Regions from separate parts of the Sinobaca sp. TMA16-18 genome, predicted to be linked through region 2. Evidence: a T-box and tRNA genes for the amino acid it is inferred to sense, from the RefSeq annotation. Region 2 holds a T-box; the other holds one or more tRNA genes.

Region 1 (6,471 bases), on a different contig from region 2:
CAGCTGATAGTCAAAAGCAAGAGAACACGTATACGTTCGGCAGTTCTCCAAAAATCGGTCGTAATAACCACCACCGAATCCAACGCGGTACCCTTCCCGGTCAAAAACCATTCCCGGAACTATAATCAGATCAAAGTTATTTTTATTCCATTCCTCTTTTCCATGCGGTTTTGGTTCCATAATTCCCGCAAAGCCTTCCTCTAAATCATGGAAGGAATCAATGCTGTAAAAATGAAGGGAGCGGTGCATGGGATCCACCTTAGGTACCGCTATCTGTTTATGCTGTTTCCATGCCTTTTCAATGATGGGCTTTGTGTCGATTTCCCTGCCTGTCGCTAATGTGACTGCTATTTTATCCGCTTGTTTCCAAATATCAGAAGTAAATAAATATTCATACACCTGATGCTGCATTGTTTTATGTAGAACCGGGGTCAGTGTGTTGGAATGCTGGTGCATTTTTTCTCTTAATTTCCTTTTATCGTTCATTGCTGCCTCCTTGACGTTACGGATTCAAATTTCATTATATCGCGCATTCACCATAAAGGCTGAGATCTTTTTTTCCAAAAAAAATAAGCAGAGGAGATAATCTCCTTCTGCTTATTTTGTTTCGCGGTGGATCGTATGCTTTCTTAAACGCGGGCTGTATTTTTTCATTTCAATACGCTCTGGGTTTGTGCGCTTGTTTTTAGAAGTCATGTAATTACGATCTCCTGTTTCCGTGCAGGCCAGGGTAACTTGTACTCTCATAACAATATCCCTCCCCTTTCTTTATCTTCAATCATACTTAACAATGATAGCAAATCCCATCTTGTCTATCAAGTGTTTTTTCTTTTCAGCACTTCCATTTTCCATATTAAATTTCAGCAGGAAGCTTATTCGTCTGTTTCTTCTGTTGTTTCTTCTGTTGTTTCTTCTGTTGTTTCTTCTGTTGTTTCTTCTTCTCCCTGCTGTTCAATCACTTCTTCGTTCTCGGCATCTACTTCCGGCCGTTCTTCTTTAAGTTCGAAGTAGGCATCCATCGCCTCGCGTGCGATAGTATTCGCTACGCCATTGCGGCCGCCGTTTTCTGCCAAATACGTATAGGGTACAATAACCGCAATGGCTACTTCAGGGTTGTCATACGGCGCATATCCAACAAAAGCCTGGTTTACCGCATTCTCCACGAGCTCGCCTGAACTTTCGCTTCTAACCGTCACCTGTGCAGTTCCCGTCTTTCCGGCTGCTTGGTAAGGCGCATCGCCAAAGTAGCTGCGGGCGGTTCCACTGGATCCTTCCACGACCTCAAGCATCCCTTCCTGGGCCATTTCTATATACTCGTCGTCAACGCTTAATTTATTCATTATTGAAGGCTGTATCTGCTGGGAGATAGCTCCCATATTGCTTTTGTCCGGATCGGATCGGCGCACTTCTTTTACAAAATGAGGCTCAATCCGATACCCGTCATTGGCAATTGTAGCTACATACTGAGCAAGCTGCATCGGCGTATACGTATCAAACTGGCCGAAGCTCAGGTAAAGAAGATTTCCCGGATCTCCGTATCCTCCGGAAATCCCGGCTGATTCCGATGGAAGGTCAATACCTGTTTCTGTGCCAAGGCCGAATTGATTGTAATAATACCGCAACGTATCATAAGCTTCCTGCACGTTACCCGTATCAAATGAACCTCCGCGCTCATAATTGGCCAGTCTCATCGCAATCTCTGACATGTAAATATTGGAAGACTGCTCCAAAGCTCCAAGGTAATTAACATTCCCAATACTGTCAGACGCTGAACTGATCGAAGAGGTTCCCGGGAGATTAATTGGTGTATCATTAATATACGTATCCGGCGTTACTGCGCCTTCCTGAAGACCTGCCAGCACTGTGGCCATTTTAACGGTTGATCCCATTTCAAACGAACTGCTGACAGTCCCCACCTGATCCCGGTAGCCGGAGGCAGCAAGTACTTCTCCCGTACTTGGTTCAATCATAACTGCATAGGCGTCTTCCTCGTTTACGAAGTTGCCGGACTGCCCGCCTACTTGTTCATCTACAATCGTTTCCAAGTCCTGCTGCAGCGCCATATCTACGGACAACACCAGGTCATTGCCCCGTCGTCCCGTCGTTTCTGCACCATTACCTGCAGCTTCCTCTGAGTTCAGCAGCTCTCCTTTTACCCCGCGGAGCGCACTTTCGTATTCTTCTTCCAGAAAGCTTGTTCCAACCAGATCGGAGCGATCGTAGCCGAGAGCCAGGTATTCATCAATTGTTTCACGAGGGATGGAGCCAACAGAACCGAAAAAGCCGGGAAATGACTCATCAAACACATACTGCCTGTTCGAATCTCTTAGTAAATCCACTCCCGGCAGTTCTTCAAGGCGTACGCTTACTTCATGCGCTTCTTCTCTCGTTAAATTTTCTTTTACTCTTTGCGGTGAATCATTATACCCGGATATCATTTCCCGCCATACTGCCACGGTTTCAAGCTCTGTCCCTTGAATATCATTTAACTGTTCATCCGTAATTCTTTCCAGCTGCAGGTCATAAGGATCTTCTCCATCTTCTCCTGCTGCTGCCATTTCTTCTTCGGAGAGAAGAGCTTCCGCTTCTTCTTCCCGTGTAAGAAGCCAGTAGTCTCTTAAGTCTCTATCCGTAATTCCCTCTGTATCCATTTCCAGATATCCGCTCAGCTTTTCAGCAATATCCAATCTTTCTTCATCAGATACGCTTGATGAGTTCGTATATGTAAGTGAGAGAATTAACTGATTGTCTACAGCGATTTCGCCGTTTCTGTCATACATCACTCCACGAGGCGCATCAATTCTTGTTACAGGTTCGCTCGCTTCTTCCAGATCTTGTTCAAAGCTGTCCCCTTGTACGATTTGTATAAATCCCAACCTTAATATTAGTGCAGAAAAAAGTATAAACACTGCGAAAAAAAGCACATTCAATCGTCTAGGAAGATGACTTTTTCTGGTTTTTCTTGATGCCACTGCAATCCCTCTTTCTTTGATACGGACTCGTACGATTTGGATCTTTAGTGTCCGGGCGCGTACCCTGATTTTACCATACTCTACGTACGATAAAAAGAAAGCAGATGGTTCATCTTTTTCAAAAGAAAAGGTAATGACAAAAAAAGACACCGATTATCATTTATCGATAATCGGTGTCTGCTTTAACTTATTAAGGCTGTATTGCTGCATCCTGCAAAATAAATTAATTATTTAGCTTCTGAATAACGCTTTTCTACTTCATTCCAGTTAATGATGTTCCAGAATGCATCAATATATTCAGGACGACGGTTCTGGTATTTAAGGTAGTATGCATGCTCCCATACATCCAAACCTAAGATAGGCGTTTTGCCTTCCATGATTGGGGAATCCTGGTTAGCTGTGCTCATAATCTCAAGCTCTCCGCCGGATAGTACGAGCCATGCCCAGCCGGATCCAAAGCGGCCGGTTGCTGCAGCTGCGAACTCTTCCTGAAATTTCTCAAAGCTGCCAAACTTGCTTTCAATTGCACTTGCAAGATCTCCGCTTGGCTTGCCGCCGCCATCCGGGCTTAGGATCTGCCAGAAGAATGTATGGTTGGCATGGCCGCCGCCGTTATTTCTAACTGCTGTACGGATATTTTCAGGAATGGAATTAAGGTCTCTAATAAGGTCTTCTACATCTTTACCTGCAAGATCGTCATGACCTTCCAATGCTGCATTAAGTTTTGTTACGTAAGTGTTGTGATGCTTGTCGTGATGAATCTGCATCGTTGTTGCGTCTACATGAGGCTCTAGTGCGTTTTCTGCGTAAGGTAGTTTAGGTAATTCGTAATTTGACAATTAAATCTCCTCCTTGGAATGTAAACGTGTAATAAAAATCAAAGAATATAGCTTTCAGCTATACAACATAAATAAATGTAACAAAACAGTGACAAATTTACAATCAATATGCTGTTTCTGCCATTTATTTCTATTGTAGACACTAATCTCTATACCCAGCCCTATTATTCTTTAAACTAAAGAAAACACAAAAAAAGCACACAGATGTGTGCTTTGAATAATTGTAATGGTGGACCCTGTAGGACTCGAACCTACGACCGGACGGTTATGAGCCGTCTGCTCTAACCAACTGAGCTAAGGGTCCTTCACATGGGGCGGCTGATGGGAATCGAACCCACGAATGCCGGAACCACAATCCGGTGCGTTAACCACTTCGCCACAACCGCCATGTAAGTATTCTTTTTTTAATATGGTAGCGGCGGAGGGAGTCGAACCCCCGACCTCACGGGTATGAACCGTACGCTCTAGCCAGCTGAGCTACACCGCCATATGGCTCCACAGGCAGGATTCGAACCTGCGACCGATCGGTTAACAGCCGATAGCTCTACCACTGAGCTACTGTGGAATATCCTGTTACTATGTATAAACGTCTTCTAACAGCGACATTTATCATAATACCACGATAATAATAGAACGTCAATGCTTATTTTTTAACAACAGATCAGGTAAAAATAAGATATAGAAAGTAAATACCGTTTCCTACGAGCAGCACGCCTTTCAGCACAACACTCACTAGAAAACCAACCAAAGAACCGGTTCCAACCCGGCCCAGCTTCTGCCACGATTTTTCCCCGGAGATGATTTCACCAATAACCGCTCCTACAATTGCACCGATTAACACGCCTACAATTGGAATGATAAAGGGACCGACAATTAAACCAATGATACTTCCCCACGTGGCCGCTTTCGATCCACCGGTCCGTTCTATTCCATAATACTGCACCGCATAATCAATAATAAACAGCAGCGCTGCAATAATAATCTGGCTTATCCAGAACCAGGCGGTAAGCGTACCGAACCCTTCGGCTGCAGCAATCAAAACAACGGCTGCAATAAAGAAAATCCCGCCGGGAACAATCGGGTAAATTAATGCGATCAGGGCAAGTGCATAAGCCATAAAGGCCAGCGCATAAAAAATATAGTCCATTTTTTTCCTCCTTTTAAAAACGTCCGCTGCCTTTGAAAGGTCAGCGGACGAAATCATTTGGTTATATCATACGATATTAATCGCGTTCATGTAAAACGGCTTCAGCAATATTTACACTGTGATCGCCGATTCTTTCCAGGTTGCTGATAATATCTACAAAAACAATACCAGCTGATCCGGAGCAGCGACCTTCGTTCACACGTAAAATGTGCTTTTTACGAAGCTTACGTTCCATTTTATCGATTTGTTCCTCGAATTTGATAACCTCTCTGGCACTCTCATGTGCTTCTTCCATGTTGTCATTTTCCAGTGAACTAATGGCTTTCTGGAGAGTTTTAATCGTTAAGTCAAACATCTCTTCCATATCCTGGTAGGCATCTTCTGACATCGTTACTTTGTTTGTCATCTGATAATCCACAAGTTCCATCACGTTTTCCATATGATCGCCTACACGCTCAATATCCCGTACTGTATCCATAAGCATTGAATGCAGCTTGGAATTTTCATCCGAGAGCGAACGCTGGGAAATCAAAATCAGATAATCCGTTATTTTTCGGTCCAGGTTGTTAATTGCTTCTTCAAACTGCACCGTAAGTTCTGCATGGCGTTTATGATTTGTTTTCAAATACTTATGGGATTCTATTAATCCCTTTTCAGCAAATTCAGCCATCCGCATTGTCTCCGCTTTTGCCTGTCCGAGTGCCACCCCCGGCGAGCGCTGGATAAAGGAAGGATCCAAATGCTGTGCTTTGTATTCAATTTCTGTGTCTTTTCCTGGAATCAGCTTGGTCACAATAATTGCAAGTACTGCGACAAAAGGCAGCTGAATGATTGTATTCGACACGTTAAAGATACCGTGGGCAAACGCAATAGTCATAGGTGCATTCAGGTTCAGGGCATTCTGAATGCCTCCTATCATGGCGGTATACGGCACAATTAAGATAATAACGATCGTTGCTCCGATTACATTAAAGATAACGTGTGTCAGTGCTGCGCGTTTCGCTGCAAGAGAAGCACCTAGAGACGCGAGAACCGCAGTAATCGTCGTTCCAATATTATCACCGAACAATACTGGCATAGCAGCAGCAAGCTCTATAGCTCCCTGGTCATAAAGCTCCTGGAGCAGTCCGATAGAAGCAGAGGAGCTTTGCACGGCAACGGTAAATACGGTACCGATTAACACACCAAGCAGTGGATTCTCACTTACGCTTACCGTAAGCTCACGAAAAGCTGGCAGTCCTTCAAGCGGCTCTACTCCATCTCCCATTAGAGAAAGGCCGAAGAAAAGCGCTCCAAATCCAAAAACAGCCTGACCGATATTGTTCATTTTTTTATTTTTAAAGAAGAAAATTAATACGGTTCCTATGAAAATAATAGGCAGGGCATAATCTTCAATTTTGATACCAATAATAAAGGCTGTAACTGTCGTACCAATGTTCGCGCCCATAATAACACCGATCGCCTGGGAAAGCGTCATAAAACCGGCGTTTACCAGCCCGATCGTCAGCACTGT
Region 2 (6,471 bases):
CTGCAATCCTCTCTGCCACTTCTTTTTGGATCATAATGACAATTCGGTCCACCGGCAGCTTTTGTTCCAGCAGTCCCATCAAAATCGGCGTAGTGACATAATACGGCAGGTTACCGACTACCGCAGTTTTTCCGGAACTACGGAGCTCTTCCAGCAGCGGACGCAGATCAGCCTGCAGAATATCCTGGTGATGCACCGTTACGTGCGGATAATCTTTCAGTGTCTCTGCTAAAATCGGCAGCAGACGTCGGTCAATTTCAAATGCCTCCACTCTTCCCGCCGCTTTTGCGAGCTGCTCTGTGAGCGCGCCAATGCCAGGGCCTATTTCTATGACTGAGTCGTTTTCGCCCATTCCCGCGGCTTTTACGATATGCTGCAGAATATTTGTATCTATAAGGAAATTCTGGCCGAGACTCTTTTTAAATGAAAAGCCGTACTTTTCCAGTATTTCTTTTGTGCGCGTCGGTGTGGCAATATCTTTAGACACCTCGATCTTCCTCCTCTAATACTTCCTTCATTGCCTTGGCAAATTCTTCTTTTTGGATCTGAAAAATATCCAGTCTCTTTTGAAACTGTTTTCCATTTGCATAGCCTATTTTTAATTTTTCGCCCATCTTTTCCCGCCGCTTTTTCGCATGGGGGCCGGCAAGGAGCCCGGCAGCAATGAGATCTCCACGGGGAATATCAGAGCCCGGCCTGCTGCTTCCATAATCCTCCCGCACTGCTGCAAGTGCTGCCTGAATGTGTTCCGGAGAGGCGTGCTCAATGCCAAGGCTTCCTTTGAACTTGGATGCTGCCATTGTTTTGGTAATAAACGCATGTTTGCACCCGGGCACACGCTCGCTGACAATACGACGGATTCTTTCCCCCGGCGTATCCGGATCCGTAAAAATAATAACGCCGCGCCGTTCATTGGCCAGCTCAATCCGCTGCAGAACAGACTCTCCAATCGCCGAGCCGTTCGTTTCGATCGTATCCGCGTCTACTGCTCGTTTCACTGCAGCTGTATCATCTTTTCCTTCTACGACAATGCATTCTTTAATACGCAGCATTTAGTTATCTTCCAATTGAAACAAGCGCTTGGCATTAGCTGTAGTCTGGGCATAAAACGATTCAGGCTTCATCCCTTTGAGTTCAGCGATTTTATCTGCGACAAGCGTTACGTAGGATGGTTCATTTCGTTTGCCGCGGTAAGGATGAGGCGCTAGAAACGGACTGTCGGTTTCTACTAGAATCCGGTCCATTGGAACGCCTGCCGCCACTTCCTTTGGCAGTTTGGCGTTTTTGAACGTCACCGGCCCTCCAAAGGAAATATAAAAGTTCATCTCCAGACACTTGGCAGCCATTTCCGAATCGCCGCCGAAACAGTGCATGATGCCGCCGGTTTTTTCTGCTTCCTCTTCCTGCAGCACAGCTACAACGTCTTCATGGGCTTCCCGGTCATGAATAACGATCGGAAGATTTACTTTTTGAGCCAGTCGAATCTGCTTTCGAAATACTTCTTTTTGAACCTCCGCCGGTGATTTATCCCAGTGGTAATCAAGTCCCATTTCTCCAAGAGCAACTACTTTCGGATGCGAAGCGAGCTTTTCAATCCAGCGCAGATCTTCTTCAGTCATGTCTATCGCGTCTACTGGGTGCCAGCCGACGGTCGCATAAATAAACTCATAGCTTTCTGCCAGTTCGATCGCCCTTTTAATAGTAGGGCGGTCAAACCCAATCACATTCATCCATTCTACACCGGCCTTTTTTGCCCGTTCTATTACTTCTTCTACATCTTCATCAAATTGCTCTACATTTAAATGAACATGAGTATCAAACAGCATACATGTATCCTCCTTACGAAAAAGGCAGGCCGGAGCCTGCCCTTTTCTTTCTATTTAATTAACAATCGAGCCATTGGGCAGAGAATCCGCTACCGTGGCAAGCGTTAGTTCTTTTCCTTTGGATGCAGCAAGAATCATCCCTTGAGACCATTCGCCGCGGAGTTTCACAGGCTTTAGGTTGGTAACACAAATCACTTTTCGTCCTACAAGCTCTTCAGGTGAATAGTGCTGAGCAATGCCAGAGACAACCTGCCTTGACTCTCCACCCAGTTCCAGCTGGATTTTCAGGAGTTTATCGGCTTTTTTTACCGGTTCGGCAGCTGTCACTTCTGCTACTTTCAGCTCCACTTTATGAAATTCATCTATCGTAATTTCATTACTTTCGCTTTCCTGCACCTCTTCCTGCTGTGCCGGTTCCGTTTCTTCTTTTTTCGCCTCTCCTCCCATATCTTCGATAATATGGGTCACTTCTTCTTTATAATCGAGTCTAGGAAACACCGGCGTCCCTTTTTTCACAACCGTCGTTCCTGCTGGAAGTACCCCAAACGTATGCAGGGAATCCCAGACTGTATCTTCTTGTTGAATACCGAGCTGTTCCCACATTTTCTGCGGTGTTTTGGTCATGAAAGGCTGAATCATGATGGATATATGACGCAGGGCTTCCGCCAGATGATAAAGCACCGATCCCAGCTGCTCAGCATGCTCATCGCTTTTCGCGAGCACCCACGGCTGTGTTTCATCGATGTATTTATTCGTGCGGCTTACCAGCTGCCAAATAGCTGACAGGGCTACAGAAAATTCCATATCCTCCATCGCGTCTTCAACCTTTGCCACCGTAACTTCTACAAGCTCTACCAGGGAATCATCAAACGGCGTTCCGTCTTTCAAGTAAGCCGGAAGCGTTCCGCCTTTGTATTTATTCACCATTGCTACCGTACGGTTAAGCAGGTTTCCCAGGTCATTGGCCAGGTCGTAGTTGATACGGTCCACAAAACCTTCCGGCGTAAAGACACCGTCGGAGCCGAATGGTACTTCCCGAAGCAGGTAGTAGCGGAGGGCATCTAATCCATAGCGCTCTATGAGCGGAATCGGATCGACCACATTGCCTTTTGATTTCGACATTTTTCCATCTTTCATCAGAAGCCAGCCGTGGCCGAATACTTTCTTTGGCAGTGGCAGATCAAGAGCCATCAGCATGATCGGCCAGTATATTGTGTGGAAACGAACAATTTCTTTTCCAACAATATGCACGTCTGCCGGCCAGAATTTCTGGTAATCTTCATCCTGGTCCGTACTGTACCCAAGTGCCGTGATGTAATTGGACAATGCATCTATCCAAACGTAAACGACGTGCTCCGGATCGCTTTCTACCGGAATGCCCCATTTAAATGCGGTCCGGGAGACAGCAAGGTCTTCGAGCCCTGGTTTAATAAAGTTATTGATCATTTCATTTTTGCGGGATTCCGGCTGGATAAATTCAGGATTTTCCTCGTAATATTTTAACAGGCGGTCGGCATACCTGCTCATCCGGAAAAAGTACGAGCGCTCTCTTACCCACTCGACCGCATGGCCGCTGTCCGGGCTTTTGCCGCCGACTATTTTTTCGTTTTCGTAAATAGGGTCATCGAGCTGCCTTTCGGTATAAAATGTTTCATCCGGCACCGAATACCAGCCTTCATATTCATCTAAATAAATATCGCCGTTTTTCTTTAAGGTTTCAAAAATCTTCTGGACTACTTCTTTATGCCGTGATTCTGTCGTGCGGATAAAATCATCATAGGAAATATCAAGCTTTTCCCAGAGGTCTTTAATACCTGTAACCACCTCATCAACAAACTCCTGTGGAGACACACCTTTTTCTTCGGCCTTTCGCTCAATTTTCTGGCCGTGTTCGTCTGTGCCCGTTAAATAGCGCACATCGTATCCACGCAGGCGCTTATAGCGGGCCATAGCGTCACCGGCTACAGTCGTGTAGGCGTGGCCGATATGAAGCTTGGCGCTTGGATAGTATATGGGCGTTGTCAGGTAAAACGTCTTATCATTCTTTGTCATAATGGGGCCTCCTTAATAGAAAAAACTTCTTATATAAAATAAAATAAACCCTCGTCCTGCAAAGGGACGAGAGTTTCTACTCACGCGGTACCACCCAAATTTCCCCCGGTAAACGGCGGGGGCTCGGTGCGCTTCTTCTGAAAGCTCCATCAGAAAACAACGCTTATCTTTAACGCAGAAATACGTTTCTCTTTTATTTTTTTAAACTCAAGAGAAAGTTCCTCCCGGACCATTTTCGAAAATTCCAGCTGTACCGGTTTTCAGCAGTTCCCGGCTCTCTGTTACAGCGTCCTTTTGTACTTATCCTTTCATAGGAAAACAGTATTCATTTTATATTAGACATCAATAGTAAATATATCCGGGAAAGCCTTCACTGTCAATGTATTAGTCACTGTCTAACAGTTCGACTTTTTTCGACAAAAACACCTTTATTTTTTCTTATTCGTTCATTTATTGGATCGGCAAATGGAAATTACACCAGAGGCTAAAACATAATATACTTTCTATATACTTATTTAAATGCTGGTATAAAAGGGTTTTATTAATATGAAAAAATTTCTATATATTACAATGGTATGGAGTTAAAAATATTTGACTTGGTTTGGAAACATTGGTATTCTTAGGTTACAAATAGAGAAAAATGTCGAAAGATGACATAAATGATTTAAATCCTAGGAGGACGAATATTATGAAATCAACAGGTATTGTACGTAAGGTAGATGAACTGGGCCGGGTAGTTATTCCTATCGAACTTCGCCGCACATTGGAAATCGCTGAAAAGGATGCATTGGAAATTTATGTGGATCACGACCGCATTATTTTGAAAAAATACAAGCCGAACATGACCTGCCAGGTTACTGGTGAAGTATCGGACGATAACGTTTCTCTTGCCGGCGGCAAAATTATTCTTTCCCCAGAAGGCGCAGAGGAAATCTTGAAAGATCTTCAAAGCTACACAAGCAAGCACAAGACGAACGCCTAATCAAATAAGTAAGCGGCATCCTTTTGGATGCCGCCTTTTTTTGGGTACAGCGTAGTTTATTCACCTTTAATCTCGTGATAAGCCGCGTAAATTTCCCGTTTAGGAATATTCCGGTCCACGGCGGCCTGTTTAATTGCATCTTTTGATGTCATTCCTTCATTTATATAATAATGAACATGATCCTGAAGGCTGTATTCTTCCCACCAGTCGTTTTTTTGCGCCAGATCGCCGCTTCCTGCTTCCACTACAAGAGAACATTCCCCTTTTATTTGGTGAGAGCCTGCGTAATCGGCCAGCTCTGATATACGACCGCGCGTAAACTCCTCAAAACGTTTGGTCAGTTCTCTGCCAAGAGATGCCTGCCGGTCCCCCCACACGCTGCTCATATCTTTGAGCATATCTTTCAGCCGATGGGGAGCTTCATAGAAAATCATTGGTACGCCGATTTCAGAAAGCCGCGCCAGTTCCTCGAGCCGGTCTTTTTTCTTTCTTGGAAGAAATCCGTAAAAATAGAAACCCTGGGCGGCCAGCCCGGATGCAGCGAGAGCGGGAAGAACCGCATTCGCTCCCGGAAGGGGAATTACGGGGATATCCAGGTCGACACACTGTTTCACAATTTCAAGACCTGGGTCCGACACAAGCGGCATGCCGGCATCACTTACAAGCGCCACGGTTTTTTGGTCCTGCAGCGCCTGTAGAATAGCTTCTCCTTTATACTGCTTATTGTGCTCATGATAACTGTTCATGGGCGTATGAATATCAAAGTGTGAGCAAAGTTTTTTAGTTTGTCTGGTATCTTCTGCAAAAATGATATCTGCTTCTTTTAAAATCCGGACGGCCCGCCATGTCATATCTTCTAAATTCCCTATCGGCGTTGCAACCAAATACAGGCTTCCGCCTTCCTCGGCATAACTATGTTGTTGTTTCATGCCTGCCTCCTCTGTTGTGTTGAATCAACATTTCTTTTTTCTCCCGATTCCAGGATTTAATCTCCCGCTCCCGCTGCATTGCTTCCCATTTAGTGGAAAACATTTCTTGATGCATTAACACAAAAGGGCCGCGCCCTCTTGTATACTTTGCACCTTTTCCCGCTTCATGGACTGCGACTCTTCTTTCCACATTGTCAGTATACCCGGTATATAAGGTGTTGTCGGCACAGCAGAGAATATATACATAGTACCGTTTAGTCGCTTCCTTCATAATAATTCTGAAACTCCTTTGTATATTGCCTGTTTTCATCATATACAATCAAAGGCGGTTCTATCGTCAGACCAGGTCGGCCGTTTTTTATACCTTCCAGCAGCAGAATATTCGCTGGGCGGTCGGCCAGCGGATGAATCCATTTTGCCCGTTTCGGTTCAATACCGTACTGCTGATAAAGCTGCACCAGCTCCAGAAAACGTTCCGGACGAAGCACCATCGCTACTTTCCCCTTCTGCTTTACCATACGGGAAGCAGCCTTCACGATATCCTGCAAGGTGCCGTTTTGCTCATGCCTCGCTGCGGCAAAGTGGGGATTGTTATGATATTCCGCTTCGCCGGCTGCCGCGAAATATGGAGGATTGCACGTTACCAGATCTGCCTGTTCCAGAGAGAATGGTACTTCTCTCA

The links. A T-box is a leader RNA that pairs with one kind of tRNA and senses whether it is charged. The one in region 2 lies ahead of metG (methionine--tRNA ligase), so its partner is inferred to be a tRNA-Met.
Region 1: it has a tRNA-Met gene. The T-box ahead of metG (methionine--tRNA ligase) is inferred to sense a tRNA for this amino acid. The anticodon was not compared.

What each region holds. Positions count from the first base shown of each region.
Region 1 covers NZ_JCAKFM010000003.1:264,871-271,341, forward strand. The annotation lists gene AC5W14_RS07595 (5-formyltetrahydrofolate cyclo-ligase) at 1-486, opposite strand, end outside; gene rpmG (50S ribosomal protein L33) at 598-747, opposite strand; gene AC5W14_RS07605 (peptidoglycan D,D-transpeptidase FtsI family protein) at 873-2,972, opposite strand; gene AC5W14_RS07610 (superoxide dismutase) at 3,200-3,811, opposite strand; tRNA gene AC5W14_RS07615 (tRNA-Ile) at 4,039-4,115, opposite strand; tRNA gene AC5W14_RS07620 (tRNA-His) at 4,122-4,197, opposite strand; tRNA gene AC5W14_RS07625 (tRNA-Met) at 4,222-4,298, opposite strand; tRNA gene AC5W14_RS07630 (tRNA-Asn) at 4,302-4,376, opposite strand; gene AC5W14_RS07635 (DUF456 domain-containing protein) at 4,473-4,958, opposite strand; gene AC5W14_RS07640 (Na/Pi cotransporter family protein) at 5,035-6,471, opposite strand, start outside.
Region 2 covers NZ_JCAKFM010000014.1:5,337-11,807, reverse strand. The annotation lists gene rsmA (16S rRNA (adenine(1518)-N(6)/adenine(1519)-N(6))-dimethyltransferase RsmA) at 1-487, opposite strand, end outside; gene rnmV (ribonuclease M5) at 480-1,049, opposite strand; gene AC5W14_RS16475 (TatD family hydrolase) at 1,053-1,826, opposite strand; gene metG (methionine--tRNA ligase) at 1,881-3,878, opposite strand; T-box leader at 3,938-4,199, opposite strand; gene abrB (transition state genes transcriptional regulator AbrB) at 4,567-4,860, shown strand; gene rsmI (16S rRNA (cytidine(1402)-2'-O)-methyltransferase) at 4,917-5,789, opposite strand; gene AC5W14_RS16455 (GIY-YIG nuclease family protein) at 5,773-6,060, opposite strand; gene AC5W14_RS16450 (tRNA1(Val) (adenine(37)-N6)-methyltransferase) at 6,044-6,471, opposite strand, start outside.